2 regions of the Pseudomonas sp. MPDS genome follow, and region 1 is predicted to be linked to the other one. Evidence: predicted binding sites of a transcription regulator. Region 1 holds the regulator's gene; the other holds the start of a gene.
What was found. The regulator FliA, encoded in region 1, starts transcription of late flagellar genes. The targets are predictions, from matches to a motif close to CTAAAGTTTNNNNNNNNNNNGCCGNTAA.

Region 1 (7,329 bases):
ACGCACCAGCACCAGTTCGCCGACCATGTTCATGATCTCGTCCAGGCGAGCGGTGTCGACCCGTACAGTGGTCTCGGCTTCGCTGGCCGGCTTTTCCGCCGGCGCGGCCGCCGGTGCGCGGGCTGGCGCCGGGGCGGCGGCAGCAGGCTTGGGTGTCTCAGCCTTCGGTTCCGGTGCCTTGGCGGCGGGTTTGGCCGCGGCCTTCTCCGCTGGCGCAGCCGCTGTGGCAGTGGCGGCAGGCGCAGTGGCTGTTGAGGCGGTGCCGACTTCGCTGAACTTGCCCTTGCCGTGCAGTTCGTCGAGCAGTGATTCGAATTCGTGATCGCTGATCAGGTCGCTGCCCGCTGCGGCGGCGGCAGGCTTGGCTGGGGTCGGCGCGGAGGCGATAGCCGAATCCAGTGCGTCCACGGCGAAGTTACCCTTGCCGTGCAACTGATCGAGCAAAGCCTCGAACTCATCGTCGGTGATATCGGAGTTGTCGCCCGCCGCTTTCGGGGCGGCCGGAGCACTCGGGGGGGCGACGGCATCCACGGCGAACTGGCCCTTGCCGTGAAGCTGATCGAGCAGCGACTCGAACTCGGCGTCGGTGATTTCATCGCTGGCGGCGGCATCGGCGGCCGGCGCAGCCGGGGCAGCAGGCGCTGCCGGAGCCTGGGCTTGAGCCTTGACGGCGTTCAGCGAGTCCAGCAGTTGTTCGAATTCGTTATCGGTGATGTCGCCTGATTCCTCGGCGACCGGTTCCTCAACCACTGGCGCGGCTACCGGTGCAGCTTCGTCAGCCGACTGCGGCTCGGCCAGGCGCGACAGCGCGGCGAGCAGCTCAGGCGTAGCAGCGGTGATCGGCGAGCGCTCGCGCACTTCACTGAACATGCTGTTGACCGCATCCAGCGCTTCGAGCACCACGTCCATCAATTCCGAGTCAACGCGACGCTCACCCTTGCGCAGGATGTCGAACACGTTTTCGGCAATGTGACAGCACTCCACCAGCTCATTGAGCTGGAGGAAGCCGGCGCCTCCTTTTACAGTGTGGAAACCGCGAAAAATTGCATTGAGCAGATCCGCATCATCAGGTCGGCTTTCCAGCTCGACCAGCTGTTCGGACAGTTGCTCTAGAATCTCGCCGGCCTCAACCAGGAAATCCTGAAGGATCTCTTCATCGGCGCCGAAGCTCATTAATGGGTGCTCCTAGAGGTCTAAAACCTAAAATCCAAGGCTGGACAGCAAATCGTCCACATCGTCCTGACCGGACACAACGTCTTCTCTTTTATCGGCATGAATTTGCGGACCTTCACCCTGAGAGAGATGTTTTTGTGGATCTTTTTCAGCGAGCATCGCTTCACGGTCGTGTTCGATGCCTGCAAAGCGGTCTACCTGGCTGGCCATCAACACCAGTTTGAGCAGGTTGCTTTCCACTTCGGTGACCAGTTGGGTCACCCGCTTGATCACCTGGCCGGTCAGGTCTTGATAGTCCTGAGCCAGCAGAATGTCGTTGAGGTTGCTCGCCACGGCGCGGTTCTCAGCGCTACTGCGCGTCAGGAAACCGTCGACCCGACGGGCCAGCTCGCGAAACTCTTCAGCCCCGACTTCGCGCCGCATGAAGCGACCCCAGTCGGTGCTCAAGGCCTGGGCTTCATCGCTCAGGCCATTGACCAGCGGCGTTGCGTTCTCCACCAGGTCCATGGTGCGGTTGGCCGCGGCCTCGGTCAGCTTGACCACATAACCCAGACGCTCGGTCGCGTCGGTGATCTGCGAGACCTCCTCGGCCTGCGGCATGTTCGGATCGATCTGAAAATTGACAATCGCGCTGTGCAGTTCACGCGTGAGCTTGCCCACTTCCTGATACAGACCGCGGTCACGGGTCTGGTTGAGCTCATGGATCATTTGAACCGCATCGCCAAAGCGGCCTTTCTCAAGGCTGTCGACCAGTTCGCGGGCATGTTTTTTCAGGGTCGATTCGAAATCACCCATTGAAGATTCGTTATCCATAGCTCCCCCGTGGCGCCGTTAACCGATGCGTTCGAAGATTTTTTCGATCTTCTCTTTCAACGCCTGGGCCGTGAAGGGTTTGACCACGTAGCCGTTCACACCGGCCTGGGCCGCTTCGATGATCTGCTCGCGCTTGGCTTCGGCAGTGACCATCAGCACCGGAAGGTGCTTGAGTTTTTCGTCGGCGCGCACATGGCGCAGCAAGTCGATACCGGTCATGCCGGGCATGTTCCAGTCAGTCACCAGAAAGTCGATGCTTCCGCTGTTGAGAACCGGAATGGCAGTGGTGCCATCGTCGGCCTCGACCGTGTTGGTGAACCCAAGGTCACGCAACAGGTTTTTTATGATCCGCCGCATCGTTGAGAAGTCATCAACGATGAGGATTTTCATGTTCTTGTCCAATTCGACCTCCAAGCAGTCTTAAACGCGCCCAGCACCTGAACGCGCCATTTCAATCAATCCGGCACAACACTCGACAACGGTCTGGAGGACAACAGAGAAAGACTGGCTCAGCACATGCCAGGCCAGCCTCGTTCGCAGTGTCCCCACACTGCTGTCAGCGCGCTCGCCACTCCCCCAAACGCCCCCGCAAACGGGCCGCGCACTGGCTGTGTAACTGGCTGACCCGCGATTCGCTGACACCCAGGACCTCACCGATTTCCTTGAGGTTCAGCTCTTCGTCGTAGTACAGCGCCAAGACCAGTCGCTCACGCTCCGGCAAATTGGCAATCGCATCCGCCAGCGCGCTCTGGAAACGCTCATCTTCCAGGTCACGCGATGGCTCCATGTGAGCACTCGCGCCGTCCTCGTGCAGCCCTTCGTGTTCGCCGTCCTGCAGCAGGTCGTCGAAACTGAACAGGCGACTGCCCAAGGTATCGTTCAAAATCCCGTAATAATCATCGAGACTCAATTGGAGTTCGGCCGCAACCTCGTGATCTTTAGCGTCACGCCCGGTTTTAGCTTCAATGGCGCGAATGGCGTCACTGACCATGCGGGTATTGCGATGCACCGAACGCGGCGCCCAATCACCCTTACGGACTTCATCGAGCATCGCCCCGCGAATGCGAATACCGGCATAGGTCTCGAAACTGGCGCCCTTGCTCGCGTCGTATTTGTTCGACACTTCGAGCAGGCCGATCATGCCCGCCTGGATCAGGTCTTCAACCTGGACACTGGCCGGCAAGCGCGCCAGCAAGTGATAGGCGATACGCTTGACCAGAGGCGCGTATCGCTCAATCAATTCGTACTGGGCGTCCCGTGCCGATTTCTTGTAGAGATGGTTGTAACCGCTGGCTGTCATAACACGGGCCCTGCTGTTTGTTGCACGAGACGCTCGACGAAAAACTCCAGATGCCCGCGAGGGTTGGCTGGCAGTGGCCAGGTATCAACCTTCTGGGCAATAGCCTTGAACGCCAGTGCGCATTTGGAACGGGGAAAGGCTTCATAAACCGCACGTTGCTTCTGGACGGCCTTGCGTACGCTTTCGTCGTAGGGCACAGCGCCGACGTATTGTAGGGCGACGTCCAGGAAACGATCCGTGACCTTTGTCAACTTGGCGAACAGGTTGCGACCTTCCTGCGGGCTCTGGGCCATGTTGGCCAGGACGCGGAAGCGGTTCATGCCGTAGTCACGGTTCAATAACTTGATCAGGGCATAGGCGTCGGTGATGGACGTCGGTTCGTCGCAGACCACCAGCAAGACTTCCTGGGCAGCGCGTACGAAACTGACGACCGAATCACCGATACCGGCAGCGGTGTCGATCACCAGCACATCGAGGTTGTCACCGATGTCGCTGAAGGCCTGGATCAGGCCGGCGTGTTGAGCCGGGGTCAGGTGAACCATGCTCTGGGTGCCCGAGGCAGCCGGCACGATGCGAATCCCGCCCGGCCCTTGCAGCAGCACGTCGCGCAGTTCGCAGCGGCCCTCTATCACGTCCGCCAGCGTGCGCTTGGGCGTGAGCCCCAGCAGCACGTCGACGTTCGCCAGGCCCAGGTCGGCGTCCAGCAGCATGACCCGTCGGCCAAGCTCTGCCAGAGCCAGGGACAAGTTCACTGACACGTTAGTCTTGCCGACGCCACCTTTGCCGCCGGTCACCGCGATCACCTGTACGGGATGCATGCTGCCCATGTTCGTTCTTTACCTTGTCTTACTTAGACGGAGGCCACATTACTGGCTGCGCGCTCGCATGAAGGAACAATGCATGGCAGACCATCGATGTAGGTACAAAAAATATTCATGATTACCTCAGCCGACCTGCTTGGTCGGGCTGTGGTAGATATCAGCGAACATATCAGCCATGGCTTCTTCGCTGGGTTCTTCCTGCATTTGCACACTCACGGCACGACTGACCAGTTGATGACGGCGCGGCAGATGCAAATCATCCGGGATCCGCGGCCCGTCGGTCAGGTAGGCCACCGGTAAATCATGACCGATCGCCAGGCTCAACACCTCGCCCAGGCTTGCCGTTTCGTCCAGCTTAGTCAGGATGCAGCCGGCCAGCCCGCAGCGTTTGTAGCTGTGGTATGCGGCGGTTAGAACCTGTTTCTGGCTGGTGGTTGCCAACACGAGATAATTTTTTGACCGGATCCCACGCCCGGCCAGGCTTTCAAGCTGCATGCGCAGGGCCGGATCGCTGGCTTGCAGGCCGGCGGTATCGATCAGCACGACGCGCTTGCGCAGCAGCGGTTCCAGCGCCTGGGCCAGGGACTGGCCCGGATCCACATGGGTCACCGACACATTGAGGATCCGGCCCAAGGTCTTGAGTTGTTCCTGGGCACCGATACGGAAACTGTCCATGCTCACCAGGGCGATGCTCTGGGCGCCGTACTTGAGTACATAACGCGCCGCGAGCTTGGCCAGGGTGGTGGTCTTGCCCATACCGGCCGGGCCGACCATGGCAATGACGCCACCTTCTTCGAGAGGCTCGACTTCCGGTGTGGCGATCATCCGCGCCAGGTGCGCCAGCAACATGCGCCAAGCCTGACGAGGTTCTTCGATATCGTTGATCAGCGCCAGCAGGTCGCGGGACAACGGACCGGACAGGCCGATGCGTTGCAGGCGACGCCACAGGTTAGCCTGGGCCGGACGGTTGCCTTGCAACTGGTTCCAGGCCAGGGAGCCGAGCTGAACTTCCATCAGTTCACGCAGGCTGTTGAGTTCGAAGCGCATCGAGTCCAGGGCGCGCGGGTCGACGCCACCGCCCGAGGCAGCCTGAACCGGCGCCGGACGACGCGGCTCGGCCTTGGCCTGCTCGACCAGTGGCTCAGCAGCGGTCAACGGCAATCCAGCGGTCAGAGGCTGGCCGGCGAACAATTGACGATTGGTGCCCGCGCTGGCTTCGCCGTCACTGCTGCGCAAGCTCAATTCGGCCTGGGCACTGGCGATGCGCGACTGGGTCTTGCGCAGCTCATCCTCGAGTTCCATGTTGGGAACACGTGGGGCCAGCGCCGACAATTTGTAATCCAGAGCCGCCGTCAGCTCGACACCCCCGGCGATCCGACGGTTGCCGATGATGGCGGCTTCAGCGCCCAGCTCGTCACGAACCAGCTTCATGGCCTGACGCATATCGGCGGCGAAAAAACGCTTCACTTGCATAAACCACTACCTCAGCCGTTGGGCCCTACTGTCGCAACGATGGTCACTTGCTTGTTGTCCGGTATTTCCTGGTACGCCAGCACATGCAGCCCCGGGACCGCGAGGCGCCCGAATCGCGAAAGCATCGCGCGAATCGGACCGGCCACCAGCAGGATCACCGGTTGGCCTTGCATCTCCTGCCGCTGGGCTGCATCGATCAGCGAACGCTGCAGCTTCTCGGCCATGCTTGGCTCCAGCAGAACGCCCTCTTCCGAGCCTTGTCCTGCCTTCTGCAGACTATTGAGCAATATCTGTTCCAACCTTGGCTCCAACGTGATCACAGGCAGCTCCGACTCAGTGCCTACAATGCTTTGGACGATTGCGCGGGATACGCCAACCCGCACCGCAGCCACCAGAGCGGCGGTATCTTGACTCTTGGAAGCGTTGTTGGCGATAGCCTCGGCAATGCTGCGAATGTCGCGCACCGGCACCTGCTCGGCCAACAGCGCTTGCAACACCTTGAGCAATTGCGACAACGAAACCACGCCAGGCACCAGCTCTTCGGCCAGCTTCGGCGAGCCTTTGGCCAGCACTTGCAGCAATTGCTGGACTTCTTCGTGACCGATCAGCTCGCTGGAGTGCTTGTACAGAATCTGGTTCAAGTGGGTCGCGACCACGGTACTGGCGTCCACCACGGTATAGCCAAGGGACTGGGCCTGGGCCCGCTGGCTGATTTCGATCCATACCGCTTCCAGGCCAAAAGCCGGATCCTTGGCGGTAATGCCGTTGAGCGAACCGTAGACCTGCCCCGGGTTGATCGCCAGTTCACGGTCCGGGTAGATCTCGGCTTCGGCCAGGATCACCCCCATCAACGTCAAGCGATAGGCACTTGGCGCCAGATCGAGGTTGTCACGAATATGTACGGTGGGCATCAGAAAGCCCAGGTCCTGGGACAGCTTCTTGCGCACACCCTTGATCCGCGCGAGCAATTGACCACCCTGATTGCGGTCCACCAAGGGGATCAGACGGTAACCGACTTCCAGGCCGATCATGTCGATCGGCGTCACGTCGTCCCAGCCCAGCTCCTTGGTTTCCATGGCACGAGCCGGCGACGGCAACAGTTCCTGCTGACGCTTGACCTCCTGCAGGGCCTGAACCTTTTGTACGTTCTGTTTCTTCCAGAACAGGTAGGCGCCACCCGCCGCCAATGCGGCCATGCTCAGAAACGAGAAATGGGGCATCCCGGGGACCAGGCCCATCACGGCCATCAGTCCGGCTGCAACGGCCAACGCCTTGGGCGATGCAAACATCTGCCGGCCGATCTGCTTACCCATGTCTTCGGAGCCGGACGCACGGGTCACCATGATCGCGGCAGCTGTGGATAACAACAGTGATGGCAATTGCGCCACCAAACCGTCACCAATGGTTAACAGCGCGTAAACCTTGCCGGCATCGCCGAATGTCATGCCGTGCTGGAAGATACCGACAGCCATACCGCCGATCAGGTTGATGAAGAGAATCAGCAGGCCGGCGATGGCATCGCCGCGCACGAATTTGCTGGCACCGTCCATGGAGCCATAGAACTCGGCTTCCTGGGCCACTTCCAGACGACGGGCCTTGGCCTGGCCCTGATCGATCAGGCCAGCGTTGAGGTCGGCGTCGATTGCCATTTGCTTGCCGGGCATTGCATCGAGGGTGAAACGCGCACTCACCTCGGAAATCCGTCCGGCACCCTTGGTCACCACGACAAAGTTGATGATCATCAAAATG
Region 2 (7,329 bases), 900 kb from region 1:
GATCAACCGATACGCCAGGCCGGTATCGCCCAACGGCCCGGTGGTATCCAGGGCCATGGTGCCGCCACCTTCGCTGTAGGCCGAGCCGCTCAGTGTGGTGCTCTGGGTGTATTCGGGTTTCTTGCTGATGATGTTGACCAGGCCGCCGGGCTCCAGCGCGCCGTATAACATCGAGGCCGGGCCCTTGAGCACTTCGACCCGCTCGGTGGTGGCGCTGAAGTTACGTCCCAGGTTCGAACGCACACCATCGCGCAGGATCGAGCCGTCATCGTTGGTGCCGAACCCGCGCTTGACCAACGAATCCCGCGAACCGCCCAGGGTATTGCCCTGGCTGACGCCGCTGACAAATTTCATCGCATCGCCCAGCGAGCGCACCTGATAGTCCGCCAGGGTCTGCCGGGTCACCACGTTGATCGACTGCGCCTCTTCCTTGATCGGTACATCGCTTTTGCTCGCGGTGCTGGCTTGCGACGCCGTGTACCCTTCGTCCTGAGTGATGCGACTGCCCTGGATATCCGTGGTTGGCAGTTCGAGAATGTCCTGCGCCCACAAAGGGCTTGCGATGAAACAGCAGGACAGCGTTGGCAACACGCGTTTGAAAAAGGCGTTGCGGGTAGCGAGAGGGGTGGAACGATTCAAGACGCAGCACTCACAAAGGGATGTTAATGAGAGAGAATATACTTTGAGAATGATTCCCAGTAAATATTTCTAACGCTTTCCCGCTTGACCCGCGCAAAAAAAAAGACGCCGGATCACTCCGGCGCCTTTGTTCGTTTCCCACCCCTGTTATCAGGGCTTACCGCACATCAATGATCGATGGCCGCACCCGCCCCCCTTGGAACCCGGATATCTTCCACCAGGTGCTGAATGTGCTCCGGCGGCGGCGCGGTAAAGCGTGACACCACCACCGCGGCTACGAAGTTGAAGAGCATCCCCAGGGTGCCGATGCCTTCCGGCGATACGCCCAGCCACCAGTGCTCGGCAGTGTTCATCGCCGGATTGATGAATTTGAAGTAGACGATGTAGGTGAATGTAAACGTCAGCCCCACAATCATCCCGGCGATCGCGCCTTCGCGGTTCATGCGTTTGGAGAAGATCCCCATGACAATCACCGGGAAGAACGAGGACGCCGCCAGTCCAAAGGCGAACGCCACCACCTGGGCCACGAATGCCGGCGGGTAGATGCCGAACAACCCGGCGATCAGCACCGCCACGCCAGCGGCGATCCGGGCGGCCAGCAACTCTTGCTTTTCAGTGATCCTGGGCATGATGTTGCTTTTGAGCAGGTCATGGGAGACCGATGTGGAAATCACCAGCAGCAACCCCGCTGCCGTCGACAGCGCCGCCGCCAGGCCACCGGCGGCAATCAGGGCGATGACCCAGCCTGGCAACCCGGCAATCTCCGGGTTGGCCAGAACCATGATGTCGTTGTCGACATACAGTTCGTTGGCCACCGGTGAAACCTGGTTGCTCAGCAGCCGCTGCTCGTTCGCCCCGCGTTCACCCGTGAAGCTCGGCGCGCCGACCAGGGCTGCCCCCGGGCCATACTGGATGATGCCGTCGTTGTTCTTGTCCGCCCAGGCGATCAGCCCCGAATTTTCCCAGGTCTTGAACCATGTTGGCGCGGTGGCGTAGCTGACGTTGGGGATCGAGGTCAGCAGATTGGTGCGCGCGAAAGCCGCCACGGCCGGTGCGGTGGTGTAGAGGATGGCGATGAACAGCAGTGCGTAACCTGCTGACTTGCGCGCATCACGCACTGTCGGGGTGGTGAAGAAACGCACGATCACATGAGGCAGGCCCGCAGTCCCGACCATCAGCGCCATGGTGATGAAAAACACGTCGGTGGTCGATTTGGTGCCGTCGGTATAGGCCGTGAAACCCAGCTCCGCACCCAGCCCGTTGAGCCGCTCGATCACACTCTGGCCGGAGCCGGTGACCTCGCTGATGAAGCCCAGTTGCGGGATCGGATTACCGGTGATCATGATCGAGATGTAGATAGCCGGCACCATGTAGGCAAAAATCATCACGCAGTACTGCGCCACCTGCGTGTAGGTGATGCCCTTCATGCCGCCCAGCACGGAATAGAAGAACACGATGGCCATACCGATCATCACGCCGGTATTGATATCCACTTCCAGGTAACGGGAGAACACGATGCCCACACCGCGCATCTGCCCTGCCACATACGTGAAGGAAATGAAGATCACGCAGATCACCGCCACCACCCGCGCCGTCTGCGAGTAGTAACGCGCGCCGACGAACTCCGGGACAGTGAACTTGCCGAACTTGCGCAGATACGGCGCCAGACACATCGCCAGCAGCACATAGCCGCCGGTCCAGCCCATCAGGTAGACCGAGCCGTCATAGCCGGCGAAGGCGATGATCCCGGCCATGGAGATGAACGAGGCGGCCGACATCCAGTCGGCCCCGGTGGCCATGCCGTTGAGTACCGGGTGCACCCCTTTGCTGGCGACGTAGTACTCGCTGGTGGAGCCGGCGCGCGTCCAGATGGCAATGGCGATATAGAGCGCAAAGGACGCACCGACGAACAGGTAGATCAGGGTTTGGGTATCCATGCTCGTCGGCCTCAGTCTTCGTGGACGTCATATTTGCGATCGAGCTGATTCATCTTCCAGACATAGAAGAAGATCTCGAGCACAAAGACATAGATGGACCCCTGCTGGGCGAACCAGAATCCCAGGGGCGTACCGAAGAAGCTGATGGTGTTGAGCTGGTCAACCAGCAAAATGCCAAAGCCGAACGACACCAAGAACCAGATTGCCAGCAATACCAGCATCCAGCGTAGGTTCTCCGTCCAGTAGGCACGCGCAGCCTGTTGCTTTTGAGTGGACATGGAAATCAACTCCCGTTGTTTTTATTGTTTTCCACTCAAACCGTAGCAGTCGCTGGGCAGAGCGCTAGTACGACTTTCGTCTACCTTCGCCACTCTGGATATTGACATCCGCGTTCCCTCACTTACTGGGACGGGTTAAAGATCGCGGAAACCGCCGCAGTGATATCAAATCGCCCATTTCCCTAAAGCTTTGCCGTGCGCGGTCGAATGTATGCAATCAAAGTGATTTTTTACCCGGGAGCAACGGATGCAGACGCTAAAGGCCTTGTACGAGTCTATCGAGATGCAGTTTTTCGATACGCTCACCAAAAAGCTGTCGAGCCTTTTCCTGCTGGTCGTGGTCAGTGGCTTGCTTTACTGGGTGGCAGTCAGTGCCCGCGCCGACATTGTGCTGCAGTTGCACACTGCGCAACTGGACCCCGCGCTGCTGGGGCAAGTCGAAGGCCGGCTCGACAGCCTCACCCATGCCCTGCTCTTCGGCGCGCTGCTGACGCTGTGCATGATCAGCTTCATGGTCTGGTACTTTCGCCACCTCATCGTGCGCCCCGTCACGGCCATGACCAAGGCCCTCGAGGAGATCGCCAGCGGCGAAGGCGACCTGTCCAAAGACCTGCCCCTGGTGACCCACGACGAAATCCGCGTGCTGGCCGACACTTGCAACCGCTTCCTGGCCAAGCAGCGGGAGATCATCAGTAATGTCCAGGCGCTGACCGTGCACATTGCGGTCGAATCGGCCCGCTCGTTGAAAAACATCAGCGACTCCAGCGACAGCGCTACTCACCAGGCCCGCTTCGCCAAGGAAGTGATGGACCAGAGCAACACCGCCGTAGGTCGCATCGAAGAAGTCTCGCGCCAGACTCAGGGCATTTCCAGCACCACTGCGCAGAACCTGAGCATGGCTCGCGACTCCTATGCAGAACTGCTGGAAGTGACGGGCAACATCAGTGAAATCTCCAGCAGCCTCAATGAATTCGCCACGCTGGTAGGCGCCCTGAACCAACGTTCTTCGAGCATCAAGTCCATCGTTGGGCTGATCCAGCAGATCTCTGCCCAAACCAACCTGCTGGCCCTCAACGCGGCCATCGAAGCCGCCCGGGCCGGTGAAAGCGGTCGGGGGTTTGCCGTGGTGGCCGATGAGGTGCGCACCTTGGCGCAGAATGTCAGCCGGGCTACCGACGACATCTCACGAAACATCGACGCCATGCTCGAAGAAGTCAGTTCCACACATGAACAGACCAACCAGATCAGCCACAGCGCCCGGGAAACCCAGAAAGTCGTGGAGCGTGCCTCGGGCCATTTCGAAAGCATGATCGGCGACTTCGAATCCACCAATGGCAAGTTGGCCGATATCGCGTCCCATATCCAGCTTTTCGCCGAATCCAACACGGGTATCAACGAACGGGTTACGCAGATCCATGCCGACAGCCAGTCGATTGATCAGCGCATGCAACATTCGGCAACGGCTACCCGTGACTTGTCCGGTGTCGCTGAAAAGGTCCAGGCATTGTTGGGCCGGTTCGTGCTCGGCCATGGCAAGCTGGATGCCGCCATCACCCGGGCCAGCCAGTGCCGCGACAACCTCCAGGTCCAATTGGAGGCGCTGCAGCAGGATGGCCTCAACCTGTTCGATCAGAACTACCAACTGATCCCCGGCACCGATCCCAAGCAATACATGACCAGCTACACCGAGCGTTTTGCCCAAGTCTGCCAGGAAGAATGCGACAAACTCACCCGCAGCACCCCGGGCGGCAAAGTCTCATTCATCGTCGACACCAAGGGTTATTGCCCAGTGAACAACAGCTGGGTTTCGAAACAACCGACCGGTGACCGCGCCGTCGACCTGCCGGTGTGCCGCAACAAGCGCATCTTCAACGACCCGATCGGCCTGCGCGCGGCGGGCAACACCCAACGCTTCCTGCTCCAGACCTACCTGCGCGATACCGGGGAAATCATGACCGAGATCGACGTACCGTTCTTCTTCGGCGGCCGCCATTGGGGCAATTTGCGGGTCGGGTTCGATGCAGCGGTGCTGTTGGCAGAGTGATGCATTGCACCTGGTTCGGTGCTGATGCACATCCCGAGGCCACCCCAAAACAACGGTGGGAGCAAGCCTGCTCGCGAAAGCGGTAGATCAGCAAACATCAATGCTGCTGACCTGATGCCATCGCGAGCAGGCTCGCTCCCACAAGGGGTCTGTGGTGTATGCGAACCCAAGGCCACCCCAAAACAACTGTGGGAGCGAGCCTGCTCGCGATGACGGTGGATCAGTCAACATCATCGTAACTGACCCGACGCCATCGCGAGCAGGCTCGCTCCCACAAGGGGATCGGTGGTGTATGCAAATCCCGAGGCCGCCCCAAAACAACTGTGGGAGCGAGCCTGCTCGCGATGGCGGTCGGTCAGTCAACATCATCGTAACTGACCCAACGCCATCGCGAGCAAGCTCGCTCCCACAGGGTTACCTCATCAACCTGAAATCAGTTGATCAACAGCACTTGGGTCCCGCCTTGCCACCGTATCGGGCTTCCTGGCGTTCGCGGAAGAACGCCTCGTAGTCCATCAGCGGTTTGTCCGGGTGTTTGCTTTGCATGTGCTCGACGTAGTTGTCGTAGTCGGGCATGCCGACCATCAGGCGGGCGGCCTGACCGAGGTATTTACCGAGGCGACTCAAGTCATTGAACATCGTTGCAATCCTCGATTCAGGCGTCCGGCACGGCCTGGAAGGGCGCTTCTTTATCCGTGCGTTCCTTGTGACCCCAGGCAGCGATGCCGACCTTGAGCGCGTAGAACAGGATGCTGAAGACCACCAGCAGGAACAACACCGTCAGCGTTGCGTTGGTGTAAGCGTTGTACACCACGTGCTGCATCTGCTCGATGCTCTTGGCCGGGGCCAGGATCTGGCCGGCGGCCAGGGCATCGTTGTATTTGCGCGCCAGGGCCAGGAAGCCGATCGCCGGGTTGGCGTCGAACAGCTTGATCAGGCCCGCCGTGGTGGTGCAGATCAGCAGCCAGACCGCCGGCAGCATGGTCACCCAGACGTAGCGCTGGCGCTTCATCTTGATCAGTACCACGGTGCCGAGCATCAGGGCGATACCGGCCAGCATCTGGTTGGAGATGCCGAACAGCGGCCACAAGGTGTTGATGCCGCCCAGCGGATCGATCACGCCCTGGTACAACAGGTAGCCCCACAGCGCCACACAGCCGGCGGTGGCGATCAGGTTGGCAACCCAGGATTCGGTCCGCTTGAGGGCCGGGACGAACGAGCCCAGCAGGTCCTGCAGCATGAAGCGCCCGGCACGGGTGCCGGCGTCTACCGCCGTGAGGATGAACAGCGCCTCGAACAGGATTGCGAAGTGGTACCAGAACGCCATGGTGTTCTCACCCGGCAACACCGAGTGCAGGATCTGCGCGATCCCCACCGCCAGGGTCGGCGCACCGCCGGCACGGGCCAGGATGGTGGTCTCGCCGATGTCATTGGCCACCGCCTGCAGCGCTTCGGGGGTGATTGCAAAGCCCCAGCTGCTGACAGTCTGCGCCACGCTCACCACATCACCGCCGACGATCGCCGCCGGGCTGTTCATGGCGAAGTACACACCCGGCTCGATCACCGAAGCGGCGACCATTGCCATGATGGCCACGAACGACTCCATCAGCATGCCGCCGTAACCGATGTAGCGGGCGTTGACTTCGTTATCGAGCATCTTCGGCGTGGTGCCCGAAGAGATCAGCGCGTGGAAACCCGAAACCGCGCCACAGGCGATGGTGATGAACAGGAACGGGAACAATCCGCCCTTCCACACCGGGCCCGTGCCGTCGGTGAACTGGGTCAGTGCCGGCATTTTCAGCTCGGGCATGGTGACCAGGATGCCGATCGCCAGGGCGACGATGGTGCCGATCTTCAAGAAGGTGGACAGGTAGTCGCGCGGCGCCAGGATCAGCCAGATCGGCAACACCGCGGCAACAAAACCGTAGCCGATCAGCATCCAGGTGATTTGCACGCCGGTGAAGGTGAAGGCCTCGGCCCAGACCGGGTCTGCGGCCACTTGCCCGCCGAGCCAGATCGAACCCAGCAGCAACAGCACGCCGATGAGGGAGATTTCACCGATGCGGCCCGGGCGGATGTAGCGCATGTAGATGCCCATGAACATCGCGATCGGGATGGTCGCCATCACCGTGAAGATCCCCCACGGGCTCTCGGCCAGGGCCTTGACCACGATCAGCGCCAGCACCGCGAGGATGATGATCATGATCAGGAAGCAGCCGAACAGCGCGATGGTGCCGGGAACGCGGCCCATCTCTTCGCGGACCATGTCGCCCAGGGAGCGACCGTTACGACGGGTGGACAGGAACAGGACCATGAAGTCCTGCACGGCACCGGCCAGCACCACCCCGGCGATCAGCCAGAGCGTACCGGGCAGGTAGCCCATCTGCGCCGCCAGTACCGGCCCGACCAGCGGCCCCGCACCGGCAATGGC

Region 2: a site for FliA is predicted at 3,037-3,064, ahead of HQ912_RS16125 (methyl-accepting chemotaxis protein). Genes of this name have one in related genera too.

Annotation. Positions count from the first base shown of each region.
Region 1 covers NZ_CP054128.1:4,561,532-4,568,860, forward strand. The annotation lists gene HQ912_RS20015 (chemotaxis protein CheA) at 1-1,173, opposite strand, end outside; gene HQ912_RS20020 (protein phosphatase CheZ) at 1,201-1,986, opposite strand; gene HQ912_RS20025 (chemotaxis response regulator CheY) at 2,005-2,376, opposite strand; gene fliA (RNA polymerase sigma factor FliA) at 2,543-3,286, opposite strand; gene fleN (flagellar synthesis regulator FleN) at 3,283-4,113, opposite strand; gene flhF (flagellar biosynthesis protein FlhF) at 4,231-5,580, opposite strand; gene flhA (flagellar biosynthesis protein FlhA) at 5,592-7,329, opposite strand, start outside.
Region 2 covers NZ_CP054128.1:3,665,641-3,672,969, forward strand. The annotation lists gene HQ912_RS16110 (TonB-dependent siderophore receptor) at 1-639, opposite strand, end outside; gene HQ912_RS16115 (sodium:solute symporter family protein) at 807-2,576, opposite strand; gene HQ912_RS16120 (DUF4212 domain-containing protein) at 2,588-2,854, opposite strand; gene HQ912_RS16125 (methyl-accepting chemotaxis protein) at 3,102-4,898, shown strand; gene HQ912_RS16130 (YbdD/YjiX family protein) at 5,340-5,537, opposite strand; gene HQ912_RS16135 (carbon starvation CstA family protein) at 5,554-7,329, opposite strand, start outside.